Regions from separate parts of the Cryobacterium mannosilyticum genome, predicted to be linked through region 3. Evidence: predicted binding sites of a transcription regulator. Region 3 holds the regulator's gene; each other region holds the start of a gene.
The links. Region 3 encodes HrcA, which represses chaperone genes, less so after heat shock. Its sites were predicted from a motif close to TTNGCACTCGNNNNNNNCGAGTGCNAA; they were not measured.
Positions count from the first base shown of each region.

Region 1: a site for HrcA is predicted at 1,351-1,377, ahead of groL (chaperonin GroEL). Genes of this name have one in related genera too.
Region 2: a site for HrcA is predicted at 2,874-2,900, ahead of groES (co-chaperone GroES). Genes of this name have one in related genera too.

Region 1 is NZ_SOFM01000007.1:334,059-345,162, reverse strand. Features, by position in the region: gene groL (chaperonin GroEL) at 1-1,306, opposite strand, end outside; gene E3O32_RS03065 (DUF3048 domain-containing protein) at 1,425-2,483, opposite strand; gene E3O32_RS03060 (cold-shock protein) at 2,566-2,769, opposite strand; gene E3O32_RS03055 (LytR C-terminal domain-containing protein) at 3,039-3,602, opposite strand; gene E3O32_RS03050 (DUF3263 domain-containing protein) at 3,660-3,959, opposite strand; gene msrB (peptide-methionine (R)-S-oxide reductase MsrB) at 4,151-4,552, shown strand; gene E3O32_RS03040 (nitroreductase family protein) at 4,556-5,104, shown strand; gene E3O32_RS03035 (hypothetical protein) at 5,236-5,451, shown strand; tRNA gene E3O32_RS03030 (tRNA-Thr) at 5,430-5,505, opposite strand; gene E3O32_RS03025 (DsbA family protein) at 5,582-6,412, opposite strand; gene E3O32_RS03020 (ABC transporter ATP-binding protein) at 6,754-7,851, shown strand; gene E3O32_RS03015 (DUF4032 domain-containing protein) at 7,931-9,259, shown strand; gene rlmB (23S rRNA (guanosine(2251)-2'-O)-methyltransferase RlmB) at 9,358-10,434, opposite strand; gene cysS (cysteine--tRNA ligase) at 10,434-11,104, opposite strand, start outside.
Region 2 is NZ_SOFM01000021.1:12,469-23,572, forward strand. Features, by position in the region: gene E3O32_RS07440 (ABC transporter substrate-binding protein) at 1-591, opposite strand, end outside; gene E3O32_RS07445 (ABC transporter substrate-binding protein) at 718-1,443, opposite strand; gene rarD (EamA family transporter RarD) at 1,474-2,415, opposite strand; gene groES (co-chaperone GroES) at 2,503-2,799, opposite strand; gene E3O32_RS07460 (class I SAM-dependent methyltransferase) at 2,929-4,128, shown strand; gene E3O32_RS07465 (hypothetical protein) at 4,175-4,603, opposite strand; gene E3O32_RS07470 (DUF4190 domain-containing protein) at 4,612-5,214, opposite strand; gene E3O32_RS07475 (DUF4190 domain-containing protein) at 5,270-5,665, opposite strand; gene tsaD (tRNA (adenosine(37)-N6)-threonylcarbamoyltransferase complex transferase subunit TsaD) at 5,808-6,875, opposite strand; gene rimI (ribosomal protein S18-alanine N-acetyltransferase) at 6,872-7,390, opposite strand; gene tsaB (tRNA (adenosine(37)-N6)-threonylcarbamoyltransferase complex dimerization subunit type 1 TsaB) at 7,392-8,024, opposite strand; gene tsaE (tRNA (adenosine(37)-N6)-threonylcarbamoyltransferase complex ATPase subunit type 1 TsaE) at 8,034-8,543, opposite strand; gene alr (alanine racemase) at 8,582-9,727, opposite strand; gene E3O32_RS07505 (holo-ACP synthase) at 9,756-10,112, opposite strand; gene glmS (glutamine--fructose-6-phosphate transaminase (isomerizing)) at 10,147-11,104, opposite strand, start outside.
Region 3 is NZ_SOFM01000024.1:912-9,684, forward strand. Features, by position in the region: gene lepA (translation elongation factor 4) at 1-1,138, shown strand, start outside; gene E3O32_RS08730 (DUF1990 family protein) at 1,143-1,790, shown strand; gene hemW (radical SAM family heme chaperone HemW) at 1,795-3,021, shown strand; gene E3O32_RS08740 (DUF4870 domain-containing protein) at 3,045-3,416, opposite strand; gene E3O32_RS08745 (DUF4870 domain-containing protein) at 3,460-3,912, opposite strand; gene hrcA (heat-inducible transcriptional repressor HrcA) at 4,082-5,113, shown strand; gene dnaJ (molecular chaperone DnaJ) at 5,193-6,302, shown strand; gene E3O32_RS08760 (16S rRNA (uracil(1498)-N(3))-methyltransferase) at 6,309-7,049, shown strand; gene E3O32_RS08765 (HIT domain-containing protein) at 7,069-7,461, shown strand; gene E3O32_RS08770 (PhoH family protein) at 7,544-8,557, shown strand; gene ybeY (rRNA maturation RNase YbeY) at 8,554-8,773, shown strand, end outside.

The DNA of each region.
Region 1 (11,104 bases), on a different contig from region 3:
TTGCCTCATCGCCGGTCAGTTCCAGCTTCTCGAAGGCGGTCTTGCCGGCCTGGATCAGCGCAACGCCACCACCGGCGACGATGCCCTCTTCGACGGCAGCCTTTGCGTTGCGGACGGCGTCCTCGATGCGGTGCTTGCGCTCCTTGAGCTCAACCTCCGTCGCGGCGCCGGCCTTGATGACGGCAACGCCGCCGGCGAGCTTGGCGAGACGCTCCTGGAGCTTCTCACGGTCGTAGTCGCTGTCGGTGTTCTCGATCTCGCTGCGGATCTGCTGCACGCGTCCGGCGATGGCTTCGGGGTCTCCGGCGCCTTCGACGATGGTGGTCTCGTCCTTGGTGATGACGATCTTGCGCGCGTTGCCGAGCAGGTCGAGGGTGACGTTCTCAAGCTTGAGTCCGACCTCCTCGGAGATGACCTGGCCACCGGTGAGGATGGCGATGTCCTGCAGTTGCGCCTTGCGACGGTCGCCGAAGCCCGGAGCCTTGACGGCGACGGACTTGAAGATTCCGCGGATCTTGTTCACGACGAGCGTGGCCAGGGCCTCGCCGTCGACGTCCTCGGCAATGATGAGGAGCTGCTTGCCGGTCTGGATGACCTTGTCCACGATGGGAAGCAGGTCCTTGATGTTCGAGACCTTGGAGTTGACGATCAGGATGTACGGGTCTTCGAAGACCGCTTCCTGACGGTCAGGGTCGGTCACGAAGTAGGCGGACAGGAAGCCCTTGTCGAAACGCATGCCCTCGGTGAGCTCGAGCTCGGTGCCGAGGGTGTTCGACTCCTCAACGGTGACGACGCCTTCCTTGCCGACCTTGTCGATGGCCTCGGCGATGATCGCGCCGATCTCGGCGTCACCGGCGGAGATTGATGCGGTGGCCGCGATCTCTTCCTTGGTCTCGACCTCTTTGGCGTTGGCGATCAGTTCGGCGATGACGGCAGCCGTCGCCTTCTCGATGCCGCGCTTGAGGCTGATCGGGTCGGCGCCGGCTGCGACGTTGCGCAGACCTTCGCGGACGAGGGCCTGGGCCAGGACCGTGGCGGTGGTGGTTCCGTCGCCGGCGACGTCATCGGTCTTCTTGGCGACCTCTTTGACGAGTTCGGCACCGATCTTCTCGTACGGGTCGTCGAGTTCGATTTCCTTGGCGATGGAGACGCCGTCGTTGGTGATCGTGGGGGCGCCCCACTTCTTCTCCAGCACGACGTTGCGTCCACGCGGGCCGAGGGTGACCTTGACGGTGTCAGCGAGGATGTTCAGGCCACGCTCAAGGCCGCGACGGGCCTCTTCGTTGAAAGCGATGATCTTTGCCATATGTGTTTCTCGTCCCTCCCGGACGTTACCAAAACGATGATGGGTTGGCACTCAAACAGAGAGAGTGCCAAATCGATTCTGGCACTCTGGGGTCGAGAGTGCAAGTGAACGGCGGGGGCTACGGCACCAGGGTGACCGAGCCGCGATCCACCGGGACCAGCTCGATCCAGGTGTTGCCCGGGGCGAGACGGATCACGACCCCGTTGTCGTCGGTCAGGCGGATCGGCGCGGCCTGCCCCGCCTTGGTCCAGAGCGCGTGCAGGGTCTTGCCGCCGGTGGACACCCAGGCCTCTCCAGAGCCGATCATCGTGGTCTTCGGAACGTTGAGGTAGGTGTCGTCGATGGCCACGCGGAGGGCGAGCACGTTCGCCGACCGAAGTTGCACGCCGCCCGCGTCGAGGTCGGGCGCTCCCTCCTGTTTGCGCAGGTAGGAAGTCGACGCGGCATCCCAGGTCCAGTCGGGCCAGCGCGAGTCGGAGAACCTCGAGCTGATCGTGGTCACCGGGGTGCCGTCGACCGCTGCGGATGACTCCGGGACCGTCGCCGCATAGGCGAATTGCTGCGGTGGTGCCGGCACGGTGTCATTCCGCTCGACAAGCGCCTTCGCCTGCAGGACGACGTTGTGCGGCGCGTCCCGTTCGTCCGTGCGGGAGAACAGGCCGGTCTCGTCGGAATCGAAGGCCGCGTTGACCACGGACGTTGCGGTCATCATGTCGATGAATTGCTGCTGGCCGCCCGAGTAGGCCACGATCCCGCCCAGCGGCGCGATGATGTCAGGGTCCATCGGCCGGATCGACCTGATCGGTCCGACCACGTCGGGCACGTCGGAGTGCCAGACGGCGACGTAGCGGGTCAGCCCGCCCTCGACGAGTTCCTCGAAGACGAGGTCGGTTCGCTCGAGCCCGAACTGGGGCCTCGCCGCCTCATGGTCGTCGATCTTCGCCGCCAGGGACGGATGCGCCAGGCTCCCGGTCGGCACGCTGGTGCCGCGCAACGGGGCCATCTCGGTCGCGGGCGGCGCGGTATACGTCGACTCCGCCTGGCCGACCGGTGGGCTCGCGGTGGGCGTCGGCCGGTCAGCGGTGCACGCCGCGAGCAGGAGCGCACAGGGAAGAAGCACGGCACCGATGATCCGGGCCGTGCTTCTCCGCTTGTCTGGTGTTCTCAACGCGCTCACGTCCCACACCCTAACGCCACGCGGTCAACCCGCCTGCGCGCGTGGGGGCGTGCCCTGAGATCCGGTACGCCTGGTCTGAGAATCAGACCGGACGAACCGATTCAGCTTGTGGCCCCTTTGCCCCGGTCCCCAGTTCGAAGATGACGTGCTGGCCCTCTTCGAGAACTTTGTAGCCGTGCATGTCGATGGCGGAGTAGTGGACGAATACGTCCTGTCCACCCCCGTCGACCGTGATGAAGCCGAAGCCTTTTTCAGCGTTGAACCATTTGACGGTTCCGTTCGCCATGTCTTACTCCTTGTTGCAGCAGTTCCTTCAGCACTCGCCTCGTGGCCGTACCGGGCCTGGCGCAGTGACTGCGTCCATCGTTTCCGAGCAGTGGAATACGCCCCCTGCGGAGCGCCTGTGCGAATAAATGTGCGACCAATTTCAGATGTTACTGAAGCCTCCGGCGAACGAAAGGGGGTTGACGACGAGCAAGCCGACGTATATACGGCCAGTGGAAAGTGGAGTCTCGCCTGCACTTTCAGCGGCTGCGGCCCCGGCCGGGCGCGAGGTCAGCCTGCGGGGACGTAGTCGTTGCCGACCACGACGGTGAGGTCCGCACCGGATTCGGCGAAGTCAGTGGCGAGTAGCACGTCCGCCCCGGGAAGAGACGCTGCAACACCGCGGGCCGCGCCCTCCAGTTTCGCGTCGGCGTAGTAGACGATCGTCTTGGGCACGTCTTCGGTGCTGGCGTTGCTGAGCGCTCCGACGGTCCAGCCGGCGGCAGTGAGCAGGTCGCCCACGTCGGCGGCCACACCGGCGCCGGCGGTGCCGTTGAGCACCGTGACCGAGAGTCCGGGGTCGACGGTGGCCACGGCCGTGGGGGCCGCCGCCGGCGTCTCGGCCGGCGCGGAGGCGCTGGAGGAGGGGGACGTTCCGGGCAGGTCGAAGCTGAGGCGGTTGTTCAGTGCCGCGAGCACGGCCACCCCGATTCCGATGAGCAGGACGGTCGCGGCGAACGCCCACCAGAAGGCGACCCAGCCGCGGCCCTTCTTGGGCGGGGCACGGTGCGCTCCGACCCGTTCCGTGGAGTGCGGGAGGTGGTCGAATCGGTCTTTGGGGTGCGAGGTCGTCATCGTGGGACTGAGTCGTTCCTTTTTCGGCTGTGCATTGGTTGGTCGAGCGGAGGCGCGTTAATCGGGGGGGCCGAGAGATCGGCTGTCCCGGGCCTGCGCCCGGGCGTCCCGCATCCGATGCAGGCGCTTCACCAGCATCGGATCGTGGGCCAGCGCGGCCGGCGATTCGATCAGGACGGCCAGGAGCTGATAGTACCGGGCTGCCGAGAGGTCGAACTGGGCGCGGATGGCTTGCTCTTTCGCTCCCGCGTGCCTCCACCATCGCCGTTCGAAGGCGAGGACGGACACATCCCTCTCGGTCAGACCGGAGGGAGGCACGACGAGCCCGGCCGCGTTCGCTGCCTGTGTTCCGTCCACCTGCCACCACCTCCTTGCCTGTCATCCTATTTGTCAGGGTCTGGATACTCGCTGGACCACCCCGGCAGGGTGAAATGGGATGTGAATCCGCTGTACGGTCTCTCAGACCGGAATACCGACCGGGCCGGCCGAGTTTAGGGTTGGAAGGAACAGAAGTCGGCCGCGCCCCGGTCGAGACGGAAGGACGCACGATGGACTACGAAGTCAAGAAGTCAGACGCCGAGTGGCGCGAAGAACTCAGCCCCGAGAAGTACGCCGTCCTGCGCGGAGCAGCAACCGAGCGTGCCTGGACCGGAGAACTGCTCGACGAGGCCCGCTCCGGTGTCTACACCTGCGGAGCCTGCAACGCCGAGCTCTTCAAGAGCGGAACCAAGTTCGACTCCGGCTGCGGCTGGCCGAGCTTCTACGAGTCGGTGCGACCGGAGGCTGTCCAGTTGATCGAGGACCGCTCGCTCGGCGTCGTACGCACAGAGGTGCGGTGCGCGAATTGCGGTTCGCACCTGGGCCACGTCTTCGACGACGGTTTCGGCACTCCGACCGGGGACCGGTACTGCATGAACTCCATCTCGCTGAACTTCACTCCGGTCGAGTAACCGGTGCCCGTGGTCCTCGACGCGGTCGGCCGTCGCCGTTCCCATTCCAGGGTGACGTCCGCGGCGCCCACCCACGAAGACCTCCTGCCCCTCGTCGCAGCGGCGGCCAGGGTCGCCGACCATGGCGCACTGCGCCCGTGGCGACTGATCGAACTCCGCGGAGACGCCCGCCGACGGCTGGGTGAGGCGATGGCGACGGCGGCCGGTGTCACCGGCGCTGACGCCGCCAGGCTGGCCGAGAAACCGCTCCGCGCGGAGCTGCTCATCGCCGTGGTCGCCAGTCGTCACGACAACGCCAAGGTCGCCGGCTGGGAACAGGATGCCGTGGCCGCCGGCGTCGGGCATGCGTTGAGCCTCCTCCTCGCCGAAGCCGGCTGGGGCGTGATGTGGCGTACCGGACCGCTGGCGAGGACCCGCCCCGTCCACGATCTGCACCGCCTCACCGAATCGGAGGATCTCCTCGGCTGGCTCTACGTCGGCGGGGTTCCCGAAGGCGCCAAACCCGGCGTGCGACAGCCCATCGACCCGTCGGAGTACCTGAGCGTGCTCTAGCGGACGGTGCCGGCACCCGGGCGGCCGGCGCCCCCTCCGACCTCGGTCCACCCCGAACGGACACCGGAACGTCACGGAACCGTCGGTTCGCGCTCCTCTCCGGCGCCACCGTCGCGTTCTACTCTCGAGCCGTGAGCACACACACCAGCACATCGACCGCCCGTCTCCCCGTCTTCCACGGAAAGGAGACCAGCAGGCCTGCCGGCCGCGCCGGACGCCTCGAGCCGCTGGTCGACGCCATCCTGCGGCAGCTCTGGCAACTCGTGGGCGCCTACGTCTGGCTGGTGCTGCTGGCCAAGGGGGAACGCCCGGCACGAGCGGTCTGTGGGGCCGGCCACGGGACTTGAACCCGTAACCCCCACTTTACAAGAGTGGTGCGCTACCAATTGCGCCAGGCCGGCATGAGACGGATGCCGCCTCGGAACCCCATCCTAAATGACGATCGCGGCCGGTGGGGCCACCGGGTGGGCCCCGGCGCTAACCGGCCGGCGTCGGAGTGGGGGTCGGGGTGGACGTCGAGTAGGTTTCCCCGGCGGACTGCAGCACGAACGCGGCGAATTCCTTGGGATCGTCGAGTGCGCCGACGTACTGCTTGCCGTTGACGAGCACGGTGGGGGTTCCGGTGATCGCCTTGACCGCGCTGTTGGGCAGCGGTCCGGACAGTGCCCGATCGGTGGCGGCGACGACCCAGGACTTGAAGGTGGCCTCGTCGATGCAGGTGTTGATCTTCGAGCGGGCCGCACCGACCCCCGAGCTCTTCACCAGGCCCTTGATCTCCGTGTCGTCGAGCCCCGCCGTGCCTTCCTTGGGCTGGTCGCCGAACAAAGCCGTATTGAAGGCGTAGAAATCGTTCGGGGAGTAGTTGGCGACGCAGGTCGCCGCGTTCGCCGCCCGGAGTGAGTACTGCGTGCCAGCCGATTTGCTGGTCAGGATCGAAATGGGGTGGATCTCCACGGTCGCGGCCCCCGACTTCACCCAATTGATGATCTGTGCGCTGTTGGTCTTCTCGAACTGACCGCAGAACGGGCAGAGGTAGTCGACGTAAACCCGGATGTCGGCCACGGTGCCGGTCGGGTCCGGCTTGGACGCGACGGGCTTTGCCTTGGGCTGCAGTGCGGCGGTCTTGACGACCGTCATTCCCTCGCCGATCAGGACGCCGTCGCTGGCCATGTTCGCAGGGCCGGGGCCGGCCGGGCGGATCGAATTCATGATGATGAGCGCGATGATCGCGACGACGGCGATGGACGCCACGGCAATGCCGCCCTGCAGGAATACCCGGTTGCGGCGGTCCTTCTTCTTCTGTTCCACACGTAACTGGGTGGCCTTGATCCGAGCCGCGTCGCGTCGCTGGTTCTTAGAGGGACGGCCCTCGGCTGATCCGCCAATAGTCATGAATGTTCGCTCCGGGTAGACAAAAGCACGGCGGTTTCGGCTGCACGTGCATTCCAAATAGTAGGTGCCCAGTCTGGGAAATCCCCAGACGGAGCCTACTAACGGATTGCGCCGCCCAGCCGATCCCCCGCCGGGCGTTCCCCCGCACGTGACATACTGGAGAGGTCGGTCTTCTGCGAACAGCAGGTGAACGGCCGCTAAATCCCATCACTACGGATCGTCCGGCACGTACCTGCCGGTGAAGGAGAATACAGATAATGGCTTCAGTCACGTTCGACAAGGCAACCCGCCTCTACCCGGGTTCCACCCGCCCCGCGGTCGACCACCTCGACCTTTCGGTCGCCGATGGTGAGTTCCTCGTCCTGGTCGGCCCGTCCGGCTGCGGAAAGTCCACCTCCCTGCGCATGCTCGCCGGCCTCGAAGAGGTCAACGACGGCAACATCTTCATCGGTGAGCGCAACGTGACGGATGTCCCGCCGAAAGACCGCGACATCGCCATGGTCTTCCAGAACTACGCCCTGTACCCGCACATGACCGTCGCCGAGAACATGGGCTTCGCGCTCAAGATCGCCGGCGTCAACAAGGACGAGCGCGCTGCGCGCGTTCTCGAAGCAGCCAAGCTTCTCGACCTCGAGCCCTACCTCAGCCGCAAGCCGAAGGCCCTCTCCGGTGGCCAGCGTCAGCGCGTCGCCATGGGACGCGCCATCGTGCGTCAGCCCCAGGTGTTCCTGATGGACGAGCCGCTGTCGAACCTCGACGCCAAGCTGCGCGTTCAGACCCGCACCCAGATCGCGTCGCTGCAGCGCCGCCTCGGCGTCACGACCGTCTACGTCACCCACGACCAGACCGAGGCCCTCACCATGGGTGACCGCATCGCGGTGCTCAAGGACGGCGTGCTCCAGCAGGTCGGCACCCCCCGCGACCTGTACGCGAAGCCGAACAACGTGTTCGTCGCCGGCTTCATCGGCAGCCCGGCCATGAACCTGTTCCTGGCCGACACCGTCGACGGCGGCATCAAGTTCGGCACCGCCACGGTTCCGGTCCCCCGGGAGACCCTCGCCGGCTCCACCGGCAAGAAGGTCACCATCGGAGTCCGCCCCGAGGACATCCACCTGTCGGCCACCCCCGGCGAAGGCCTCGAAGTGGCCGTGGACCTGGTCGAGGAGCTCGGCGCGGACGGCTACCTCTACGGCCACTCCACTGTCGAGGGCAAGCGCACCGACATCGTCGCCCGCGTCGACGGCCGCTCGCACCCCGCAGCCGGCGACACCGTCTACCTCACCCCGACGGCGCACCACCTGCACGTGTTCGACGCAGAGACCGGCCTCCGCCTCGGCGGGGCAGTCGCAGACTAAGACAGAGTTCACCACTGACACGGCCGGACGGAGCATCGCTTCGTCCGGCCGTTTCGCTATGCACAGTTAGGCCCCCGACATGAGCGGTTCTCTCAATATCACCTCGGCCACGGCCGACCCGGCACTGCTCGACCTGCCCTGGCAGCTTCCACTGGACGCCTGGCCGAACGAGAACATCGCGGCGCTGCCCAAGGGCATCTCCCGGCACCTGGTGCGGTTCGCGCACCTCAGCGGGCGCGTCGTGGCCATCAAGGAAACCACCAGCGAAATGGCCAGGCGCGAGTACGAGATGCTGCGCACCCTGCAGGGACTCGAGATCCCCTGCGTCGAGCCGCTGGCCGTGATCACCAACCGGACGACGGATGACGCCGAACCGTTGAACTCGGTGCTCGTCACCCGGCACCTCAAGTTCTCCCTGCCGTACCGCGCGCTGTATTCGCAGACCCTGCGCCCCGACACCGCCACCCGCCTGGTCGACGCCCTCGCCCTTCTCCTGGTGCGGGTGCACATGGCCGGGCTGTTCTGGGGCGACGTGTCCCTCTCGAACACCCTGTTCCGCCGGGACGCCGGCGCGTTCGCCGCCTACCTCGTCGACGCCGAAACGGGCCAGCTCTACCCCGGGGGACTCTCCAACGGGCAGCGCGAGAACGACCTCGAAATCGCCCGCGTCAACATCGCCGGCGAACTGATGGACCTCGAGGCCGGCGGCCGCGTCGCCGACGAGCTCGACCCGATCCGGGTCAGCAACGGCATTGTCGCCGCCTACCGGTTGCTCTGGACCGAGCTCACCGGTTCCGAGTCGTTCTCGAGCGCGGAACGCTGGCGGATCACCGAACGCGTCGAACGTCTCAACGACCTCGGCTTCGACATCGAGGAACTCGCGATCAAGACCGACAGCGCCGGCACGACCGTGCGGATCCAGCCGAAGGTCGTCGACGCCGGACACCACCAGCGCCGCCTGCTGCGGCTCACCGGCCTCGACGCCGAGGAGAACCAGGCCCGCCGCCTGCTCAACGACCTCGACTCCTATCGGGTCACCTACGGCGACCCGGACGGCGACGAGGAGATGCTCGCCCACGAGTGGCTCGTGCGGGTCTTCGAGCCGGTGATCCGGGCGATCCCCCGCGACCTGAAGGGCAAGCTCGAACCGGCCGAGGTTTTCCACCAGCTCCTCGACCATCGGTGGTTCATGGCCCAGAACCAGGGCAGGGACATCCCCCTTGCCGAGGCCGTCACGTCGTATGTCAAGGATGTGCTCCGTCACCGCCGTGACGAGGCGACGGTGATCGAGCCGCCGACCGGGTCCATCACACTGCCGATCGACGTGACCGACGACGCGGTCGCCGCCGCGGCCAACGCGGCCGACACCGCCGCGGACGACGAGGCCGACTGGCGCCTCAAGGTCTGATCCGGGCCCGAGCTACGGGAAAAGCGCCTTCATCCGGTGGATGAAGGCGCTTTTCCCGTAAGTCAACGGCCGATCGACCTGCCGGGACCGACGGGCCGTCAGGCGGTCGCGACGGCCTTGGCGGCCTTGGCTGCCTTCGCGGTGGCGCGGAGGCGGGAGATCTCGTACAGGGTCACGCTCGCCGCGATGCCGGCGTTCAGCGATTCCGTCGTCGCGCTGATCGGGATCGAGACGATGGCGTCGCAGGTCTCGGTGACGAGGCGGGACAGGCCCTTGCCCTCGCTGCCGACGACGACCACGATGGGTCGTTCGGCGAATCCGATGCCGAGTTCCGGCAGTGACGTGTCGCCGGCGCCGTCGAGGCCGATGACGAGCACGCCCTTCTCCTTGAGCGCCTTGAGCGTCTGGGTGAGGTTGCTGGCCATGGCGACGGGGGTGCGCGCCGCGGCGCCGGCGGAGGTCTTCCAGGCCGACGCGGTGACGCCGACCGAGCGGCGCTGCGGCACGATGATCCCGTGTCCGCCGAAGGCGGCGGTCGAACGGATGATCGCACCCAGGTTGCGGGGGTCGGTGATGCCGTCGAGCGCGACGAAGAGCGGCTTGTGCCCGCGGCTGATGGTCAGCTCGAGAAGTTCCATCGGGTGCGCGTATTCGTACGCGGGCACCTTGAGGGCCAGGCCCTGGTGCACGGAGTCGCGGCCGGCCAGGCGGTCCAGTTCCGGGCGCATCACCTCGAGCACGGGGATGCCGCGTGTGGTGGCGAGGGAGAGGACTTCCTTGACCCGGTCATCCATTTCGATGCGCGTCGCGATGTAGAGGGCGGAGGCGGGGATCTTGGCTCGCAGCGCCTCGAGCACCGAGTTGCGGCCGGTGACGACCTCGTGCTCGTCGGCCTGCTTCGCCCGGCGCGTCGACGTGCCGCCGCCGCCGCTGTTGGCGGTGCTGCGGGGAGCCTGCGAGCCGGCGGTGCTGCGGCTGCGGCCGCCGCCGGCCGCGGCGAAGCGGTCCTGGGCTGCCTTGCGCTTGCCGGCGGGGTGGTACGGGCGGTCTTCGGCCTTGGGGGTGGGCTTCTTGCCCTCGAGGGCCTGCCGGCCCTGGCCGCCGGAGCCGACCTGCGGTCCGCGGCTGCCCTTGCGCACGGACCCGGTCCGGGCCTTGCGGTCAGTGTTCTTCATCAGTCAAAACTCCAATGCGCACCCGACGGGGTGTCTTCGATGGTAATTCCGGCGGCGACGAGCTCGTCCCGGATACGGTCTGCGGCCTTGTAGTCACGGCTTTGCCTGGCGATCTCGCGGTCGTCGAGCAGGCGCTCGACAAGGGCGGTGAGGGCGATCATGGCCGGTTCGTCGGTGGCGACGGCCCAGCCGGGCGACAACGGGTTGATCCCGAGGACTTCGCTCATCGCGAGCACGTGGCCGCGGGCGGCGGCTGCGGCGTGGAGGTCCTCGGCGTCGAGTGCGGCGTTGCCGGTGCGCACGGTCTCGTGCAGCACGGCGAGGGCCTGAGGCACGGCCAGGTCGTCGTCCATGGCGACCGCGAATTCGTCCGGCACGATCTGCACGCCCGACCCGGCGAACCGGGTGTCGGCGAGCCGACGGTCGGCACGGTCGAGGAAGCTTTCGACGCGTTCGAGCGCGGCCTCGGCCTCGACCAGGGAACCCTCGTGGAAGTCGATGGTGGACCGGTAGTGAGCGGCGCCGAGGTAGTAGCGCACCACGATGGCACGGGCCTGTTCGAGCAACTCCGCCGCGAACACCGAGTTGCCGAGCGACTTCGACATCTTCTGACCGTTGACGTTGACGAGGCCGTTGTGCATCCAGTAGTTGGCGAAGGCATCCCCGGCCG
Region 2 (11,104 bases), on a different contig from region 3:
CCCGTCCTCGGCGATCTGGTTGCCGAGCACCTCACCCTGGAGCAGGTCAGACGGCGCGGTGCGCCAGTAGAGGCCCTTGTCGTCGTACTTCGTGAAGTCCGCCGAGGTGTTGGCCGGCGAGAACTGCACGACGCCGGCACCGGTGATCTGGTCGATCACGGTCTTCGAGACGCCCGACGAGGCGGCGCCGAGGATGGCCGAGACGTCCTGGGACAGGAGGTCGGTCACCGACACGGTGGCGGTGTCGGTCGTGGTGTCACCCGAGTCGCGGTAGACGGGATCGACGGTGAGCCCGAGCTTCGCGTCGTTGATGTCCTTGACGGCGAGTGCGACACCGGCCTCTTCGGGCGGGCCGAGGAAGGCGAGGGCGCCACTCTGGGGAAGGATCGTGCCGATCTTGAGAGTGAGGTTGCGGTCGCCGGCCTTGATGGCCTTCGCGTCTCCACTCGCAGCGGGCGTCTCCGATGCAGTCGGGGCAGCGGAATTGCTGCTGCATCCGGTGAGCAGAAGTGCGCTGACACCGACCATGGCGACGCCGGTGATGACTGCCCGGACTGAGCGGGAGGCCGAGGCCTTCGCGAATACGCTCATGTTGCTCCTTGGGAATAGGAAGTGAAAGGTCACAGCGATCGATTGACCGCCGTGCTGTCACATTATTGACAGGAATCGCGTGAAACAAGGCGACAGGGTTACATCCGTGTAACGCGACCCAAATCGTTACGATCGGCGGCCGGTGACACCCTCATAGGCGATCTGTTGCGTCTCGGCCAGCGCCGCCGCACATTCTCCCCAAGAGGCGCAGACCATAGGGCCCGAACTCACCCGGTCGAGGGCCGCCGCAATCGACGGCCCGCCGTCGTCGTCGGCCTGCACCGCTGCCAGCGCAGTGAGGATCACGCCGTCGTAGGCCTCGCCTCCGCCGGCCGTGCCCTCCATCTCCGGGTCCATGGTGCCAAGGCGCGCCGCGAACTCGTCGCCGGCGGCGAGCGGGGTGCCTCCGTTCGCGAACTGAGCGAGGGAGACCAGCGCCACCCGGGCGGCGGCCAGGGCGGATGCGACGTCCGGCGGCACCGGACTGGTCGCGTCCCAGAGCACGGCGTCGACGCCGCGGGCCAGGAGATCGGCCACGGCTCCCGGAGCGTCGCGGACTGAGTCCCGGTGCACGATCACGACGGGGTGGCCGAGCACCAGGCCCTGTTCGGAGATCTCCCTGGCAGCCAGTTCGGTGCCGGCGACCTGGGCTGCCCCGGAGGCGGCGGCGTCCCCCGTCATCGGGAACAGCGAGCCCAGCAACAGCGTGCCGTCACCGGATGCCGCCACCCGGGGCGCGACGCTGGGCGCGGCGGTGGCCGGGGCGGCCACGGTCGTCGGCGCGCAGCCCGCGACGGAGACGAGGAGCAGCCCGGCGAACGCGAGCGAGGCGGCGATGGTGCGACGGGGCATCCGGACTCCTTTCCCCGAGCGTAACGCGGGTCAGGCCGGTTCGAGGGACGCTCGCCGCGGCGCCCGCCCGCTGACGACCATGTCCGTGGTCAGGATGACCAGCGCCACCCAGACCAGGCCGAATCCGACCCAGCGTTCGGGCGGCATCGGTTCGTGCAGGATGAACACCCCGACCAGGAATTGCAGGATGGGCGCGATGAACTGGATCAGCCCCAGGTAGGTGAGCGGGAGACGCCGGGCCGCGGCGGCGAAGAAGAGCAGCGGCACGGCCGTGACGACGCCGGTGGTGAGGAGACCGACCGTGTGCCACGGCGAGATGGCTCCGAAGGTGAGCCCGGAGACGGCACCGACGACGATCAACTGCACGATCGCGATCGGGGCGAGCCAGATGGTTTCCAGGGTGAGTCCGGCCAGGGCGTCGACGCTGTGGCCGACGCGTTTCTTGATCAGCCCGTAGAAGCCGAACGAGAACGCGAGCACAAGGGAGATCCAGGGCAGCGAGCCGTAGCCGACGGTGAGCACGACCACGGCGGCGAGACTGATGCCCATGGCCATCCATTGCAGCGCCCGGAGCCTCTCGTGCAGCACCAGAACGCCGAGCAACACGGTCACGATCGGGTTGATGAAGTAGCCGAGCGCGGCCTCGACCACATGGCCCGACAGGGTTCCGAAGACGTAGGTCTGCCAGTTGACGAAGATCAGGATGCCGGCCAGGCCCATTGTCCAGACGATCCGCGGGCGGCGCAGCACCGCGAGGAACTGACCCCACTTCTTCGTGACCGTGATCAGCAGTGCGCAGAAGACCAGGGAGAACAGCACCCGCCACGCGACGACCTCGAACGCTCCGGTGGGGGCGAGCAGGAGGAAGTACAGCGGCAGCATCCCCCAGAGTCCGTAGGCGAGGACCGCGTAGATCAGCCCGGTGCTGTGCGCGCTCCGCTGCGGGCGTCCTGCTGCGATGTGGGTGTCCATGGTCTGCCCATCCTCCGGGACGGCCCCCGGAAACGACAAATCCCGGATGGCCAGGGCCATCCGGGATTTGCTGCGTGGTGCGTCTGACTAGCGGACGACGACCGCGAGCACGTCGCGGGCCGACAGCACGAGGAGATCCTCGCCACCGAACTTGACCTCGGTTCCGCCGTACTTGGAGTAGATCACCTTGTCGCCGACGGCGACGTCGAGCGGGATGCGGTTGCCGTTGTCGTCGATGCGGCCGGGGCCGACGGCGACGACTTCGCCCTCCTGGGGCTTTTCCTTGGCGGTGTCAGGAATGACCAGACCTGATGCGGTGGTCTGCTCTGCGTCGACCTGCTTGATGACGATGCGATCCTCGAGCGGCTTGATGGAGACCGACACGGTTGACCTCTTTCTTAGCTAAGACATAGTTAGCAGACTCACAGCGAGAGTGCTAAGTCGAGTTTAGGGCGCATCTGGCACTCACGCAACGTGAGTGCCAGATGCGCCCATGGTTGGTAGGTTTGCGGGATGGATCGCTCAGAGCTCGTCGAGCTGTTATCGCCGGACGGCTTGCGCCTGCTGGACTCCCTGCCGCCCTATGACCCGACGGGCGACGTCGTGCAGATGGTGAGTGACCTCCGCAAGGCCGGCCACGCCCCCGGCCTGGTCACCGCCGTGCTGAACCAGTCCCGGCTGCGTGCACGCGCCGTACCCAAGTTCGGAGAGTTCGCCGGGCGGATGCTGTTCACCGAGGCAGGCCTGGAGCAGGCAACCCGGTTGCGGGTGGCCGCACTGCACGCCGGCCGATTCGTCGGTGCCGCCCTGGCCCGCGTCGTCGACCTCGGGTGCGGGATCGGCGGCGACGCGATGGCCATGGCCGCGATGGACCTCGCGGTGACGGCGGTCGACAGCGACGAGGTGACCGCGACCGTCGCCAGCTTCAACCTTGCTCCGTTCCAGAACGCGGCGGTGGCGCACGGCGACGCCGAGACGTTCGATCTTTGCGGCTTCGACGCGGCCTGGCTCGACCCGGCCCGGCGCACCGCGGGCCACAACAACACGTCCCGTCTGACCCGTCCGGAGGACTACTCCCCCAACCTCGATTTCGTGTTCGGCCTGAGTGAGCGGATGCCGATCGGCGTCAAGCTCGGCCCGGGGCACGACCGCGACCTCATCCCCGCCGGCGCGGAGGCGCAGTGGGTGTCCGTCGATGGAAAACTGGTCGAGATGGGACTGTGGTTCGGCGCCCTGGCCCGCGACGGCATCCGCCGGTCGGCCCTGCTCCTGGACCGGGACGGAACCCACGAGCTGAACGCGCCCGCCGACAGCGAGGACGTGGAAGTGGGGGTGCTCGGTGACTATCTCTACGAGCCCGACGGTGCGGTCATCCGTGCCCGGCTGATCGGCGATCTCGCCCGCTCGCAGGGCGCCCTCATGTTGAGCGAGGGAATCGCCTACCTCACCTCCGCCGTCCTGCGCCCGACCCCGTTCGCCACGGCCTTCCGGGTGCTCGAGGTGCTGCCGTTCGACGAGAAGAAGCTCCGTCTGGCGCTACAGGAACGCCGGATCGGCACGCTGGAGATCAAGAAACGCGGCGTGGACGTCGACCCGGCCACGCTGCGCACCCGGTTGCGGCTGAAGGGATCCGAATCGGGCACCCTCGTGCTCACCCGGGTCGCCGGTCAGCGCGTTGCACTGCTCGTGGAGCGTGTGCGCACACTGGCCTGAGCAGCCGGCCGAGGCCGTTCGGCGGCCCGGAGTCAGTACGCGATCGTCAGTACGCGATCCGGCCCAGGGCCTGGCTGATGATCACGCACCAGCCGATCACGATCGCCAGGCCGGCGAGACCGGAGACCAGCCCCCAGACCCACAGTGCGCCGCCGAGGCGTTCGGACCGGCGCGCCATGATCGCCAGCACGACGGCGGCCAGCGAGAGCGGCGCACCCCAGACACCGAACAGGGCGACGAGCAGTCCGGCCAGTCCGAATGTGAGCGCTGCGACGGAGAGCCCCCGCCCACCCTCACGCGATTGCAGCTCGGTGTCGGTGTAGACGTAGGGGACCCATTCGGTGGGCGCGGTGACGGTCGACTCGTAGTCCAGTTCGCCGTCGACCGTTCCTCGCGGTCGCGTGAGGTCGAGCCGGAAGTCACCGCGTCCGGTGGGCGGGGCGGGCTGGTCCCCGTCCGGGCGTTCGGCCTCCATGGAGCGGTTCAGTAGCTGTATCCGGTGTTCGGGATGTTGGCGAAGACGACGGCCCAGATGACGATGCTCAGCAGTGCGAGGGCAACGCCGATCGCCCCGGTGATGATTCCGGTCAGCCAGAAACCCTTCGCGCGGGGTTCCTTGGTGCGCCCGAGGAACCCGAGCACGACGGCCGCCGCGGGAATGAACAGACCGAAGATGCCGCCGGCGATCGGGATGAACACCACCGGGGAGCCGAGGATTCCGATGATTCCGGCGACGAGCGCCAGGATGCTGAGAATCGGCTGTTTGGTGGCGGGCCGCCCCGGATAGGGAGCATACGGCGCACCGGAGGCCGGCGGCGGGCTGCCGTAGGGCGGCGGGCTGCCGTAGGGCGGCGGGGCGGCAGGACCGGCACCGTAGCCGGGCGGCGGCGGCGTCGCGGCCGGGCCCGCACCGTAGCCGGGCGGGGGTGTGGCTGAGGCGTAGGCGGGCGCGACCGGCGGCGCGGCTGACGTGTTCGGGAAGTCGGGAACCTGCGGGACCTCAGGCACGTGCGGGACATCCGGCACCTGCGGTACCTCCGGCACGTGCGGCACCCCCGAGAGGCCTGGAGTATTCGAATCGCTCATGAGCAATTTCCTTTCCACATCTTTCATTCCGAACCGCGGCCTCGCCGCGGCAAGATCAGTAGCCGGAAATGGAGCCGTCGTTGACCGCGGCGGCGATGACCACGAACCAGACGATGATGACGATGATGGTCGCCAGAACGCCGAGATAGCCGAGGACGAGGCCTCCGATGGCCAGGCCGCGGCCCTTCTCACCGGTCTTCTTGATCTGGCTCAGGGCGATGTGCCCGGTGATGATCGCGACGAGGGAGATGAAGAACGCCGACACGAGCGAGACGATCGCCAGCACGTTGTACTTGTCGGAGGGCGCCTGGGCGTAAGGCTGCGCGTAGGCGCCGCCCTGACCGTAGGCGGGCGCGGCCGGGGCTCCGTAGGCCGGGGCGGCGGGCGGCTGGTAGATCGGCGGCTGGTTGGTCGGGGGCGGGGTCACCGGCGGCAGGTTCGGGTCGGTCATGTCATGCACTCCTTCAGGAAGTGGGTCGTGTGGCGGTGCCATAGTGGCAGCGCGGGCCGCGCGGTGTCAACGTGTGTGACGAACCGGGTCCCACTCGCCCAGAATATCCCTTTCCGCAAGGAACCTCGGATGAGACGGGATTTCAGACCTGGATCTCCGAGACCGGCAGTGTTGAGTCCGCCCCGAACTCGAGCGACGAGGGCTCGTGCCCGGCCATGATGAGCTGAGCGCCGAGGGCGGCGATCATGGCGCCGTTGTCGGTGCAGAGCGACAGGGGCGGGATTCGGAGGGCGATGCCGGCGGCATCCGTGCGCTCCACGGCCACCTGGCGCAGACGGGCGTTGGCTATCACTCCGCCGCCGAGCAGCAGCCGCGGAACCTCGAAGTCGACACAGGCGGCAACGGCCTTGGTCAGCAGGATGTCCACGACAGCCTCGCGGAAGCTGGCCGCCACGTCGGCGATCGGCACGGGTTCGCCCGCATCCTGCCGCTGCTCGACCCACCGGGCCACCGAGGTCTTCAGTCCGGAGAAGGAGAAGTCGTAGCGGTGCCTGGCCATGTCCTTGGTCTGGCTGAGGCCGCGCGGGAACCGGATGGCCGCGGGGTTGCCCTCCAGCGCGGCCCGGTCGATCTGCGGGCCGCCGGGGTAGGGCAGACCCAGGATGCGGGCGACCTTGTCGAACGCCTCCCCCGCCGCGTCGTCGATGGTCTCACCGAGGAGTTCGACATCGGAGACGAGGTCGCGCACGAGCAGCAGGGACGTGTGCCCGCCGGAGACGAGGAGCGCGATTGTCGGGTACTCGAGCGGAGCACCGGTCTGGTCGTCGTCGATGCGCAGCAGGTCTGCCCCGACGTGCCCGACCAGGTGGTTGACCGCGTAGATCGGTTTGCCGAGTGAGATCGCCAGGGCCTTGGCCGCCCCGACGCCGACCATGAGCGCTCCGGAGAGACCGGGGCCGCAAGTCACGGCGACCGCGTCGATCTCGGCCAGGCTGATGCCCGCCTCGGCGGTCGCCGCGCGGATCGCCGGCACGAGCTCCTCGAGGTGGGCACGGGCGGCGACCTCCGGCACGACGCCCCCATAGCGGGCGTGTTCGTCCATCGAGGAGGCGATCGTGTTGGAGAGCAGGGTGGTGCCGCGCACGATTCCGATCCCGGTCTCGTCGCAGGAGGTCTCGATCCCGAGTACCAGCGGGTTGGTGCGATTCATTCGGTCGCCTCCGGGCGTTCGGGTTCCGAGGGCACGGCCGGGGCCATCTCCGGGGCCGTCAACCGCACCCGCATCACCAGGGCGTCGACATTGTCGGGCTGGTAGTAGCCGCGGCGCACGCCGAGCTCTTCGAAGCCGAGCCGGCGGTAGACCCGCTGGGCCCCCGGGTTGTCGGCGCGCACCTCGAGGAAGACCTCGCGGGCGCCGCGCTTGCGGGCCTCGATGAGCAGGGTCTGGACGAGCGTGCGCCCGAGGCCGTGCCCCCTGGCTTCCTCGGTGACCGCGATCGTCTGGATGTCGCCCTCCGTCGCCCCGCGGGGTGCCTGCAGGCCGGCGTAGGCGTCGATCTGGGTGGGAGCGTCGGGCGGGAACGCCACCAGGTAGTAGCAGTCCGGGTCGGTGACGTCCCTGTTCATGGCTTCCCTGGACCAGGCGTCGTTCTCGAAGATGCGGGTTTCGAGCGCCATGATGGCGTCGACGTCGTCGCGGGTGGCCCGCCGCAATTGCCAGGTCACGTCAGCTCACCCGTTTCGGACCGGTGGACATGGTGACGTCCGGCGACCGCAGGTAGAGCGCTTCGTCGGCGGCGAAGGCGCGCTGGTGGGCCCAGCTGAGCTCGGCGACCAGCCCCAGCTCGCCGGCGGACACCGTCGCCGCGTCGAAACGGGGCAACCCGGCGTGGGCCCAGTCGGGCTCCTGCAGCACGGCCGGCTTCGCCACCCCGGGCGGGTCGATGCGGATCGGCAGGCCGACGGCATCCGCCCCGCTGTACGCGGACCAGTTCACCTCGCGGCGTCGCGCGTCGGTGACCACGACGAGGCCGCCGGCATGGCCGGCCCGGTAGCGTCCGAAGGCGATGGCGTCGTGGCTGACGATCGGCACGAACGGTTTGCCGGCGCCGAGGGCGAAGACACGCGCGGCGGCGATCCCCACCCGCAGCCCCGTGAACGGGCCGGGGCCCATTCCGCCGGCGACCGCGGAGAGGTGGCCGACTGTGACGCCGGCGGCGGCGAGGCAGTCTGCGATCAGCCGGCCGACCACCTCGGCGTGGCGCATGGTGTCGTCGGTGCCGAGTTCGGCGATGATACCGCGCTCGAGGTCGACGACGGCGACACTCGTGCCGGCGGAGGTATCGATGGCGAGAAGCACCTCACCAGCCTATTCGCTGAGCCGCGCGTCCCTGGCCTCTCCGGCGGCGGCGGGTTCGAATCCGGCGGCCCCCGCCCAGCGCGGACCGTGTGGCGTGATCGTAACCGTGCGGGGCTCGTCGAGGTCGAGCCCGTCGTCGTCGAGGCCGGATGGCGCGGCCTGCGACGCCCCGAGCGGGCGCTCGATCTCGATGTCCAGCCACGATTCGGTGATGCCGTCGAGCATGCCGCGGCCCCACTCGACGACGACGATCGAGTTCGGGAAATCGATGTCGAGGTCGTCGAGTTCGACGGCGCTCGCCAGGCGGTAGGCGTCGACGTGCACGAGGGGCGGGCCGCCGACCGTGCTGGGATGCGTGCGGGCGAGCACGAAGGTCGGGCTGGTGACGGAGCCGCGAACCCGCAGACCGACGCCCAGGCCGCGGGTGAAGGTGGTCTTCCCCGCTCCGAGCGGCCCGGTGAGCACGACCAGGTCGCCGGCCCGCAGCCGGCCGGCAAGGGCGGCGCCGAAATCGTGCATTCCGTCGGCGTCGGGGATCACGGTGCGCACGAGGCCGATCAACCCTCCGTGCCGGGCTGGGCAGCCTCTCCCGGCTGCCGGTAGCTGCGTGGAACGCGGTGCCCGATCCGGGTCACGATCTCGTAGTTGATGGTGCCGGCGGCGTCCGCCCAGTCGGTGGCGCTCGGCGCGCCGGCCCCGGGGTCGCCGAACAGCACCACCTCGTCGCCGACGGCGACGTTCACCTGGCCGACGCTCACCACGAACTGGTCCATCGCGATCCGGCCGACGATCGGATGCGTGCGGCCGCCGATCCGCACGGTCGCGGCGCCGGACGCCTGCCTGGGCACCCCGTCGGCGTAGCCGAGGGGGACGAGGGCGATGTTGCCGTCTTCGGGCGCCCGCCAGAGGTAGTCGTAGGAGACCCCGGCGCCGGCGGCGACCCGGCGCACGGCGGCGACTCTCCCGCGCAGGGTCATCGCGGGGACGAGACCCAGGTCGTGCGAGTCCTGGTCCTCGAACGGCGACAACCCGTACAGGCCGATGCCGATCCGCACCATCGAGAACCGCGCTGCCGGCAACCGGAGCGCGGCGGCCGTCGAGGCGAGGTGGATCAGGCTCGGGGTCAGTCCGGCGACGGCGGCCAGCCGCACGCCGCGCTCGAACCGGCCGACCGCATCCGCGTCGTCGGACGGGGACGCGTTCGAGAGGTGGCTGAAGAGACCGCGCACGCGGAGCAGTCCGGCCCGCTCCAACCCGGCGGCCAGCGCGAACACGTCGGCCCAGTCCGGTTCGTGCACGCCGTTGCGGTTGAGCCCGGTCTCGAGTTTGAGCTGAACCGAGGCCGTGCGGCCGAGGGCCGCCGCGGCATCCGCCGCCTGCCGCAGCTGGCGTTCCGACGACAGGCCGAGGTCGATGTCCTGGCTGATCGCCGCCCTGAAGTCGACGTCAGGGTCGTGCAGCCAGGCGAGGATGGGCGCGTCAATGCCGCCGGCGCGCAATTGGAGCGCCTCGTCGACGTCGGCGACCCCGAGCCAGTCCGCCCCGGCGGCGAGCGCCGTGCGGGCGACCGGCAGTGCGCCATGGCCATAGGCGTTCGCCTTCACCACCGCCATCAGGTGCGGAGTGCCGATCAGGGTGCGCAGGTGGGCGACGTTGGCGGCGATCGCGCCGAGGTCGATGACCGCCTCCCGGAAGCCCGTCACGAGAAGACGCCCGCCATGAGGACGCACGTCATGAGTCGCCCTCGGCGACCACGAAGGCGCAGGCCACGCCGGCGTCGTGCGTCATCGTCAGGTGGACCGTGCTGATCCTCCGCGCCCGCAGCGCCTCGGCCACTCCGCCGGTGAGGTGGAAGCCGGGGTTGCCGTGTTCGTCGGCGACGACCTCCATATCCTGCCAGGTTGCCCCCGCGCTGTCGCCGAGGGCCTTGATCAGCGCCTCCTTGGCGGCGAACCGGGCGGCCAGCGAATGCACCGGCAGCTCGCGTTCGGCGGCAGTGAACAGCCGCGGCACCAGTCCGGGCGTGCGCAGCACCTGGCGTTCGAAGCGGGCGAGGTCGACGATGTCGACCCCGATGCCTCGAATCATGCGACGACCTCGCCCATCCCGTTCCCGACGACCGCTACTCGACCGTGACGGACTTCGCCAGGTTGCGCGGCTGGTCCACGTCCAGGCCCTTGACCGTGGCCAGCTCCATCGCGAAGATCTGCAACGGGATCACGGCCAGGAGCGGCTCGAACAGCGGTGCGGCCAGCGGGATCCGGATGACGGTGTCCGCGTAGGGCAGCACCGCCACGTCGCCCTCTTCGGCGATCGCGATGATCCGGGCACCGCGGGCGCGGATCTCCTGGATGTTGGAGACGACCTTCGGGTGCAGGTGCGCCGAGCCGCGGGGGCTCGGCACGATCACGAAGACCGGCTGGCCGGGCTCGATCAGGGCGATCGGGCCGTGCTTGAGCTCTCCGGCGGCGAAACCCTCCGCGTGGATGTACGCGAGCTCCTTGAGCTTGAGCGCACCCTCGAGGGCGATCGGGAAGCCGACGTGGCGGCCGAGGAAGAGCACCGCGCGGGTGTCCGCCATCCAGCCGGCCAGTTCGTGCACGACGGATTCCTGGAGCAGGGTGGTGGCGATCTTCTCGGGGATGGCCTGGAGTTCGCGGACCTGTTCGGCCGACTCGGCGGCGGTGAGGCTGCCGCGCACGCGGGCCAGGTGCAGCCCGAAGAGGTAGAGCGCAGCGATCTGGGCGGTGAAGCCCTTCGTCGATGCGACGGCAACCTCAGGGCCGGCGTGCGTGTAGATCACGGCGTCGGATTCGCGCGGGATGGTGGCACCCTGGGTGTTGCAGATGGAGATGGCCTTGGCGCCGCCCTCCCGGGCGTACTTGACCGCCATCAGCGTGTCCATGGTCTCGCCGGACTGGCTGATCGAGATGACCAGGGTCTCCGGGCTGAGCACCGGGTCGCGGTAGCGGAACTCGTGGCTGAGCTCCACGTCCACCGGGACCCTGGTCCACTTCTCGATCGCGTATTTGGCGACGTAGCCGGCGTTGGCCGCGGTGCCGCAGGCGACGATGATGATC
Region 3 (8,773 bases):
GATGTCCACCCGGGCAACCCACGAGATCCTCGAGATCGGCGTGACCAGCCCGGAACCCACCGTGAGCAAGGGACTCGGCGTCGGCGAGGTCGGCTACCTGATCACCGGGGTCAAGGACGTGCGCCAGTCGAAGGTGGGCGACACCGTCACCACCGCCCTGCGTCCCGCCACCGTGGCCCTGCCCGGCTACACCGAGCCCAAGCCGATGGTGTTCTCCGGCCTGTACCCGATCGACGGCAGCGACTACCCGGCCCTCCGCGAGGCCCTCGACAAGCTCAAGCTGTCGGATGCCTCCCTCGTCTACGAGCCGGAGACATCCGTCGCCCTCGGCTTCGGTTTCCGCTGCGGCTTCCTCGGCCTGCTGCACCTGGAGATCATCACCGAACGCCTCGACCGTGAGTTCGGGCTCGACCTGATCACCACCGCGCCCAGCGTGATCTACGAGGTCACCACCGACGACAAGAAGACCGTCACGGTCACCAACCCGAGCGAGTTCCCCAACGGCAAGATCGCGAAGGTCGAGGAACCGATCGTCAAGGCCGCGATCCTCGCGCCCAAGGACTACGTCGGCGTGATCATGGAACTCTGCCAGAGCCGCCGCGGCACCCTGCTCGGCATGGACTACCTCGGTGAGGACCGGGTCGAGATCCGCTACACGATGCCGCTCGGCGAGATCGTCTTCGACTTCTTCGACAACCTCAAGAGCCGCACCGCCGGCTACGGGTCGCTCGACTACGAGCCGATCGGCTCCCAGGAGGCCGACCTGGTCAAGGTCGACATCCTGCTCCAGGGCGAGCAGGTCGACGCGTTCAGCGCGATCGTGCACCGTGACAAGGCCTACGATTACGGCGTGCTGATGACGGGCAGGCTGCGCAAGCTCATCCCGCGCCAGCAGTTTGACGTGCCGATCCAGGCCGCGATCGGCGCCCGCATCATCGCCCGCGAGTCGATCAGCGCCATCCGCAAGGACGTCCTGGCCAAGTGCTACGGCGGCGACATCTCCCGCAAGCGCAAGCTGCTGGAGAAGCAGAAAGAGGGCAAGAAGCGCATGAAGATGGTCGGCCGGGTCGAGGTTCCCCAGGAGGCCTTCATCGCCGCGCTCTCCGGCGACGAGCCGCCCAAGAAAGAGAAGAAGTAACCGGATGCGACGCGCCACCTTCACCGACACGGCCGTGAGCTACGCGGCCATCGGAGGCACCCTCGCCCCCGACCTTCTCCGCTACCCGCCGAACGGCTACCGGCCGATCGAGCGCACGGTACGCCTCGGCAGCGGGGAGGAGCGCTTCCAGCTGGCCTCCAAGTCGCTGATGACCTGGGGTGTGCAGCGGGGGAGCGGGATGACCGTGACCGACCTGCTGAGCAGCACCGGAGAGCAGTACACCGGCCTCGTCTTCAACGCCGACGGCCAGGCCGCCAGGGACCAGAAGAGCGCGGCGAACGAGGCGACGTTCGGCGACGACGGCACCCCGTACATCGTCAACGGCATGTCAGCGCACCTGTCCGTCAAGGTCGGCCCGTTCACCATCGACGCCCCCGTGCGGGTCGTCTACGTGATCGACGAGCCCGACCGGGTCGGCTTCGCCTACGGCACCATGGTCGGGCACCCGGCCAGCGGCGAGGAATCCTTCATCGTCGACAAGCGGGACGACGACTCGGTCTGGCTGACCATCCGCGCCTTCTCCCGGCCGAGCACCTGGCGCTACCGGCTCGGCTGGCCCGTCGCTCGGTTGCAGCAGGCGAAGTTCACGAAACGCTACCTGCGCGCGCTGCACCCGCTCGGCGCGGCCTAACCCGATGGGCAGCGCCCTTCCCCTCGGTGACCCTGCACCCCGCGACGGTCTGCTGCCTGAGTCGGCGGCGGCCGGCGCTGCCGGACGTGACTTCGGCGTCTACCTGCACGTGCCGTTCTGCCGGGTGCGCTGCGGTTACTGCGACTTCAACACGTACACGGCCACCGAACTGCGCGGGGCGTCCCAGCACGACTACGCCGGCCAGGCGATCACCGAGGTCGAGGCGGCCGGGCGCATCCTGGACGCGTCAGGGATGCCCGCCCGTGAGGCGGCCACCGTCTTCTTCGGCGGCGGCACGCCGACCCTGCTGCCGGCCGACGACCTGATCCGGATGCTGGACTCCGTGCGCAGCACCTGGGGTCTCGCAGCAGGCGCCGAGGTCACCACCGAGGCGAACCCCGACTCCGTCGACGCGGCCTACCTCGCCCGGCTGGCCGCCGCGGGATTCACCCGGGTCTCGTTCGGCATGCAGTCGGCCGTTCCGCGCGTGCTGGCCACCCTCGAGCGCACGCACGACCCGGAGAAGGTGCCGCTCGTCGTGCAGTGGGCCCGTGACGCCGGACTCGACGTGAGCGTCGACCTGATCTACGGCACGCCGGGGGAGACGCTCGCCGACTGGCGGGCGAGCCTCGAGCAGGCCATCGGCCTGGCGCCGACCCACATCAGCGCGTATTCGCTGATCGTCGAGGAGGGCACCAAGCTCGCCCGGCAGATCAAGCGCGGCGAGCTCGTTCCGGTCGACGAAGACCAGCAGGCCGAGTTCTACGAACTCGCCGACGAGCTGCTCGCCGACGCCGGTTACGGCTGGTACGAGGTCAGCAACTGGGCGACGGATGAGGCCCACCGGTCCCGGCACAACCTCGCCTATTGGACCAGCCAGGACTGGTGGGGCGTCGGACCCGGCGCGCACAGCCACGTCGGCGGGGTGCGCTGGTGGAACGTCAAGCATCCGTCGGCGTACGCCGACCGGATCCTCGCCGGGGACTCCCCGGCGGCCGGCCGGGAGACCCTCGACGCAGCCACCCGGGAGGTCGAGCGCGTGCTGCTGCTCACCCGGATCCGGGAAGGCATCCCGATCGCTTCGCTCTCCGTGCCGGGCCGCCACGAGGTCGCCGGGCTGATCGCGGATGGGCTCATCGACGCGAAAGCCGCCCTGTCCGGGTCGATTGAACTGACTCGGAGAGGACGGCTGCTCGCGGATGCGGTCGTGCGCCGGTTGCTGACCGACTGACCGGTGTTCGAGCCTGCTCCGACCTAGCTGATGAACTTGATGGTGAGCGGGTACGTGTAGTACTCGCCCTTGTTGGCGGCCAGGGCCGCCATGATCCCGAACACGATCGTGAGGATCCACGCGGCGAACAGCACAAGGAAGCCGACCAGGACCAGGGTCAGGATTCCACCGACGATATAAGCGATGAGAAGCGTGATCTGGAAGTTCAGCGCCGTCGCGGTGTGCGCACGGATGAACGGTCCGCGGTCCTTGAGTACCAGGTAGCCGATCAGCGCCGGCAGGAAGCCGAACAGGATTCCACCGATGTGGATCAGGGTGGCCCAGAGTTTCTCATCGGACGGATTCATGGGGGTCGGCGCCTGGTAAGGGCTGGCCGGTGGGGGCATGGCGGACATTCGAACTCCTTCTATCAGTGACGGTCGACGGGCGTCGGCTGGACTACTTGATCAGGCGGAGGGCGAACGGGTACTGGTAGTGCTGACCGTCCTTTGCCTTCAGGAAGCCCATGATCGAGAAGATCACTCCGACGACCCACAGCACCCACGCTAGTCCTGCGAGGACTCCGCCGATGCCGAACGTGACCATCGCGATGAAGGTCGCGAGGATGTTGACGGCGACATAACCGATCAACAGGGTGATCTGGAAGTTCAGTGCCTCCTTCGCCTCCACCGCCGTGAACCGGCCGCGGTCCTTGAACACGAGCCAGATGATCAGCGACGGCAGGAAACCGAGCACTCCGCCGAGGTGGGCGAAGGACGCCCACTGGCGGTCATCGACGTCGGAGAGCGGTGCCGCGGCCACCGGGGCGGAGGCTGCCGGCTGGTACGGAGCTTGCGGGGGCCGTTGGCCCAGGTTCGGGTCTTCGGGGGTGTGACCGGTGGAATCGCTCATGATCGTGCCTTTCAGCGCACAGGGAGAGGTGCATTACATGCCTAAGCTACTGCGCCTATTCCTCACGGGGCAATGGGACGCGCCCAGCGGCTGGCGGTATGATTGGCAGTCAAACACCCCGAGTGCCAGCCGAGACCGGCGCTCGCGACCGACTGAGGAGGCGATTCGCATGGTGTCAGATCGCAGTCTCGAAGTTCTGCGCGTGATCGTGCAGGACTATGTCGCGTCGAGGGAGCCCGTCGGGTCCAAGTCCATCGTCGACCGCCACTCCTTCGGGGTCTCCGCGGCCACCATCCGCAACGACATGGCCATCCTTGAGGAAGAGGAGCTGATCGCGGCCCCGCACACCTCCTCCGGCCGGATTCCCACCGACAAGGGCTACCGGGTGTTCGTCGACCATCTCGCCGACCTGCGTCCCCTCTCCGTCGCACAGCGCCAGGCCATTGAGACGTTCCTCGGCCAGTCCGCCGACCTCGACGAGGTGCTGTCCCGCAGCGTGCGGCTTCTGTCCCAGCTCACCCACCAGGTCGCGCTCGTGCAATACCCGTCGCTGTCCCGGGCCAGGGTGCGGCACATCGAACTCGTGCCTCTCTCCGACACCCGGCTCCTCTCCATCCTGATCACCGACGCGGGCCGGGTCGAGCAGCGCGTGATCGAGCTGCCTCGCCCGCTCGACGAACCCGTCCTGGTCGACCTCCGGGCCCGGCTCAACGCCGCGGTCATCGGCCTGAGCATGACCGAGGCCGCGGCGGCGCTGGTCGCGACCGACCTCGCGGGTGCCTCCGGCCCCGGCCCCGCGCCGCAACAGGAGGCCGTCGACCTGATCAGGGACACCCTCCGCAACCAGATCGGCGCCAATCGGCAGGACCGGCTCGTGATGGCCGGGGCGGCGAACCTGGTCAGAACAGAGGAAGACTTCACCGGGAGCATCTACCCGGTGCTCGAGGCCATCGAGGAGCAGGTCGTGCTGCTGCGCCTCTTCGGCGAAATGGCCACCGACCAGCACGGCGTATCGGTGAGCATCGGCCGCGAGAACGCGCCGTTCGGCCTGGCCGAGACCTCCGTGCTCACGAGCGGTTATTCCTCACAGGGCGGGGACCTCGCCCGGCTGGGCGTGCTCGGCCCGACCCGGATGGACTACTCGAACAACATGGCCGCCGTGCGCGCCGTCGCCCGCTACCTGTCCCGCATCCTCGAATAAGCCCCAGATCGAATAAGCCCAGACTCCACACCGAACACACCCACAGATCCAAACCCGAACAGACCTAGGAGAGCCAGCTTTGGCTGACCATTACGAAGTACTCGGTGTCGCCCGCGACGCCACGACCGATGAAATCAAGAAGGCCTACCGGCGCCTCGCCCGGCAGCTGCACCCCGACGTGAACCCCGGTGCGGATGCGTCGGAGCGGTTCAAGTCGGTCACCCACGCCTACGACGTGCTCAGCGACGCGAAACAGCGCGACAACTACGACCGCGGTGGCAACGGCCGCTCCGGCGGAGGGTTCGACGCGGGCAACTTCGGCAACTTCGGCGACATCTTCGAGACCTTCTTCGGCGGCGGCGGCACCAGCCGCGGCCCCAAGTCCCGCCGCGACCGCGGCCAGGACGCACTGATCCGGGTCGAGCTCGACCTCGACGAGATCATCTTCGGCACCCACCGCGACCTCGAGGTCGACACGGCGGTCCTCTGCGCGAGCTGCAGCGGCACCTGCTGCCAGCCGGGAACCGCGCCGGTCACCTGCGACATCTGTCACGGCACCGGCAGCATCCAGCGGGCCGTGCGTTCGCTGCTCGGCAACGTGATGACCTCGAGCCCCTGCGGCTCCTGCCGCGGCTACGGCACCATCATCGCCACCCCGTGCGTCACCTGCCAGGGCCAGGGGCGCGTGCGCGCCCGTCGCACCGTCCCGGTCGACATCCCGGCCGGCGTCGACACCGGCCTGCGCCTGCAGATGCCCGGCAGCGGTGAGGCCGGTCCGGCCGGCGGGCCGAACGGTGACCTGTACCTCGAGATGAAGGTGCGCCACCACGACGTCTTCAGTCGCGACGGCGACGACCTGCTCGCCACCCTCGAGGTGCCGATGACGGACGCGATCCTCGGCACCACCGCCACCGTCAAGGCCCTCGACGGCGACATCGAGGTGGAGGTGCGGGCCGGCGTGCAGAGCGCGGAGGTCATCACCATCAAGGAACGCGGCGTCACCCGGCTGCGCGGCAACGGGCGCGGCGACCTCAAGATCGGCGTGCACGTCGCCACCCCCACCAAGCTCGACCACAAGGAGCGGGAGCTGATCGAAGCGTTCGCCGCCCGGCACAAGTCCCCGGCGCCCACGCTCAGCGCGGTGCAGCAGGGACTCTTCTCAAAGCTTCGCGACCGGTTCCGCGGCTAGAAGACCGTGGCGCATTTCTTCATCGACGATTCCCTGCGCGCCGGCTCGGCCGTGCCGGGCAGCGTCCTCTCCATCGACGGCGCCGAGGCGAGGCACGCCGTCACGGTGAGCCGGGTCAAGCCGGGCGAGCGGCTTCGGATCGGGAACGGCGCCGGCCTGATGCTCGACGTCACCGTGACGGGCGTCGACGGGGGCCGGCTCACCTTCCGGGTCGATGAGGCCGACGTCGTCGAACCCGGCACGCCGCGGATCCTGCTCGTGCAGGCCCTGGCCAAGGGCGACCGCGACGAGATGGCCGTGCAGGCCGCGACCGAACTCGGCATCGACGGCGTCCTCCCGTGGGCCGCGTCCCGGTCGGTCGCCCGCTGGGAGGGCCCCAAGGTCGCGAAGGGCCAGGCTCGCTGGGCGAGCATCGTCCGGGAAGCATCCAAACAGTCGATCAGGGCGTGGCTGCCGGAGGTGGCCGGGCTGACGAGCACCCGGCAACTGGCCGCCCTGGCGGGAAGCACCCGGATGCTCCTGCTCGAGCCGACCGCGGAGCTCCGGCTCACCGAAATCGCCGCCCCCACCGACGACCGGGACATCCTGCTCGTCGTCGGGCCCGAGGGCGGCATCTCGACGGCCGAACTGGACCAGCTCGAACAGGCCGGGGCCACCCGGGTGCGCCTGGGCGAGACCGTGCTGCGCACCTCGACCGCCGGACCGGCGGCCCTCGCCATCCTCAACGCAACCCTCGGCCGCTGGTAGCGCCGCTTAAGATAGAGCTATGACTTCCACCGGCCAGGAACCGTCCCTCTTCAGCCGCATCGCCGCGCGCGAAATCCCGGCGACTATCGTCGCCGAAACCGACCGGATCATCGCCTTCGAGGACATCGCCCCGCAGGCGCCGGTGCACGTCGTGATCACCACCAGGACCCAGCAGTACCGCAACGTGGTCGAGCTCGCGGCCGGGGATCCCGGGCTGCTGGCGGAGCTCGTCGCGGTCGCGGCCGGGATCGCGGCCGAGCGCTCGAACGGCCAGTTCCGACTGGTCTTCAACACCGGCCAGGCCGCCGGCCAAACCGTGTTCCACGTGCACGCCCACCTGCTCGCGCAGCCCGGACCCGGTTCGCCGGCCGGGGACGACTCGCTCGGGGAGGGCTCCCTTGCGTTCCGCTGACACCGGCGACGACGCCGGGAACCCGGCCGGGAACCAGGCCGAGAACCAGGTCGAGGAGCGGGTGTCGGTCGACGGCATCGCCATGGTCCGCCTCCTCGGCGCCCAGGACCGTCTCCTCAGCACCATCGAACGGGAGCACCCCGGTGTCTCGGTGCACGTGCGCGGCAACGAGATCACCCTGACCGGGCAGGCCGGCGAGGTCGCGGCCGCCCGCCGGCTGATCGATGAGCTGCTGCTGATGATCCGCGGCGGGCGCGACCTCGCCGAGGCCGAGGTGACCTCGTCGTCGCGGATGCTCGGCGCCGACAGTTCGACCAGCCCGTCCGAACGCCTCGGCCCGGCCATCCTCTCCTCCCGGGGAAAGAGCATCCGCGCCAAGACGCTCGGCCAGAAGGACTACGTCGACGCCATCGACACCGCGACGATCGTGTTCGGGATCGGCCCCGCCGGAACAGGCAAGACCTACCTGGCGATGGCCAAGGCGGTCCAGGCGTTGCAGCGCAAGGAGGTCGACCGGATCATCCTGACCAGGCCGGCCGTCGAGGCAGGGGAACGCCTCGGCTTCCTCCCCGGCAGCCTGACCGAGAAGATTGACCCGTACCTGCGGCCGCTCTACGACGCCCTGAACGAGATGATGGACCCGGAACTGGTGCCGAAGCTCCTCGCCTCCGGCACGATCGAGGTGGCGCCGCTCGCCTACATGCGCGGGCGCACCCTCAACTCCTCATTCGTCGTGCTCGACGAGGCGCAGAACACCACTCCCGAACAGATGAAGATGTTCCTGACCCGCCTCGGGTTCGGCTCCAAGATGGTCGTCACCGGCGACATCACCCAGATCGACCTGCCCGTCGGGTCGAGCGGGCTCCGGCTCGTCACCCGCGTGCTCGACCAGGTCGACGACATCCGTTTCGTGCGGCTGACCAGCGCCGACGTCGTGCGCCACTCCCTTGTCGGCCGGATCGTCGACGCCTGGACCGAGTACGACGCCCAGAAACAGGCCCAGCGCTACGAGAGCGAGCAGGCCCATGAATTCGCCAAGCGCGGACCCCGCTCCGGCACCCCACGCGACCGCCTTCCGAAACGGAGCACCTCTTGAGCATCGAAATCAACAACGAATCCACCATCCCGGTCGACGAGGCCGTCATCCTCCGGCTGGCCGCCTATGCCCTCGACTCGATGCACGTGCACCCGGATGCCGAGCTCGCGATCGTTCTCGTCGACGAGGGCGCCATGGAGCAGCTGCACGTGCAGTGGATGGACGAACCAGGTCCCACCGACGTGCTCAGCTTCCCGATGGACGAGCTCCGCCCGG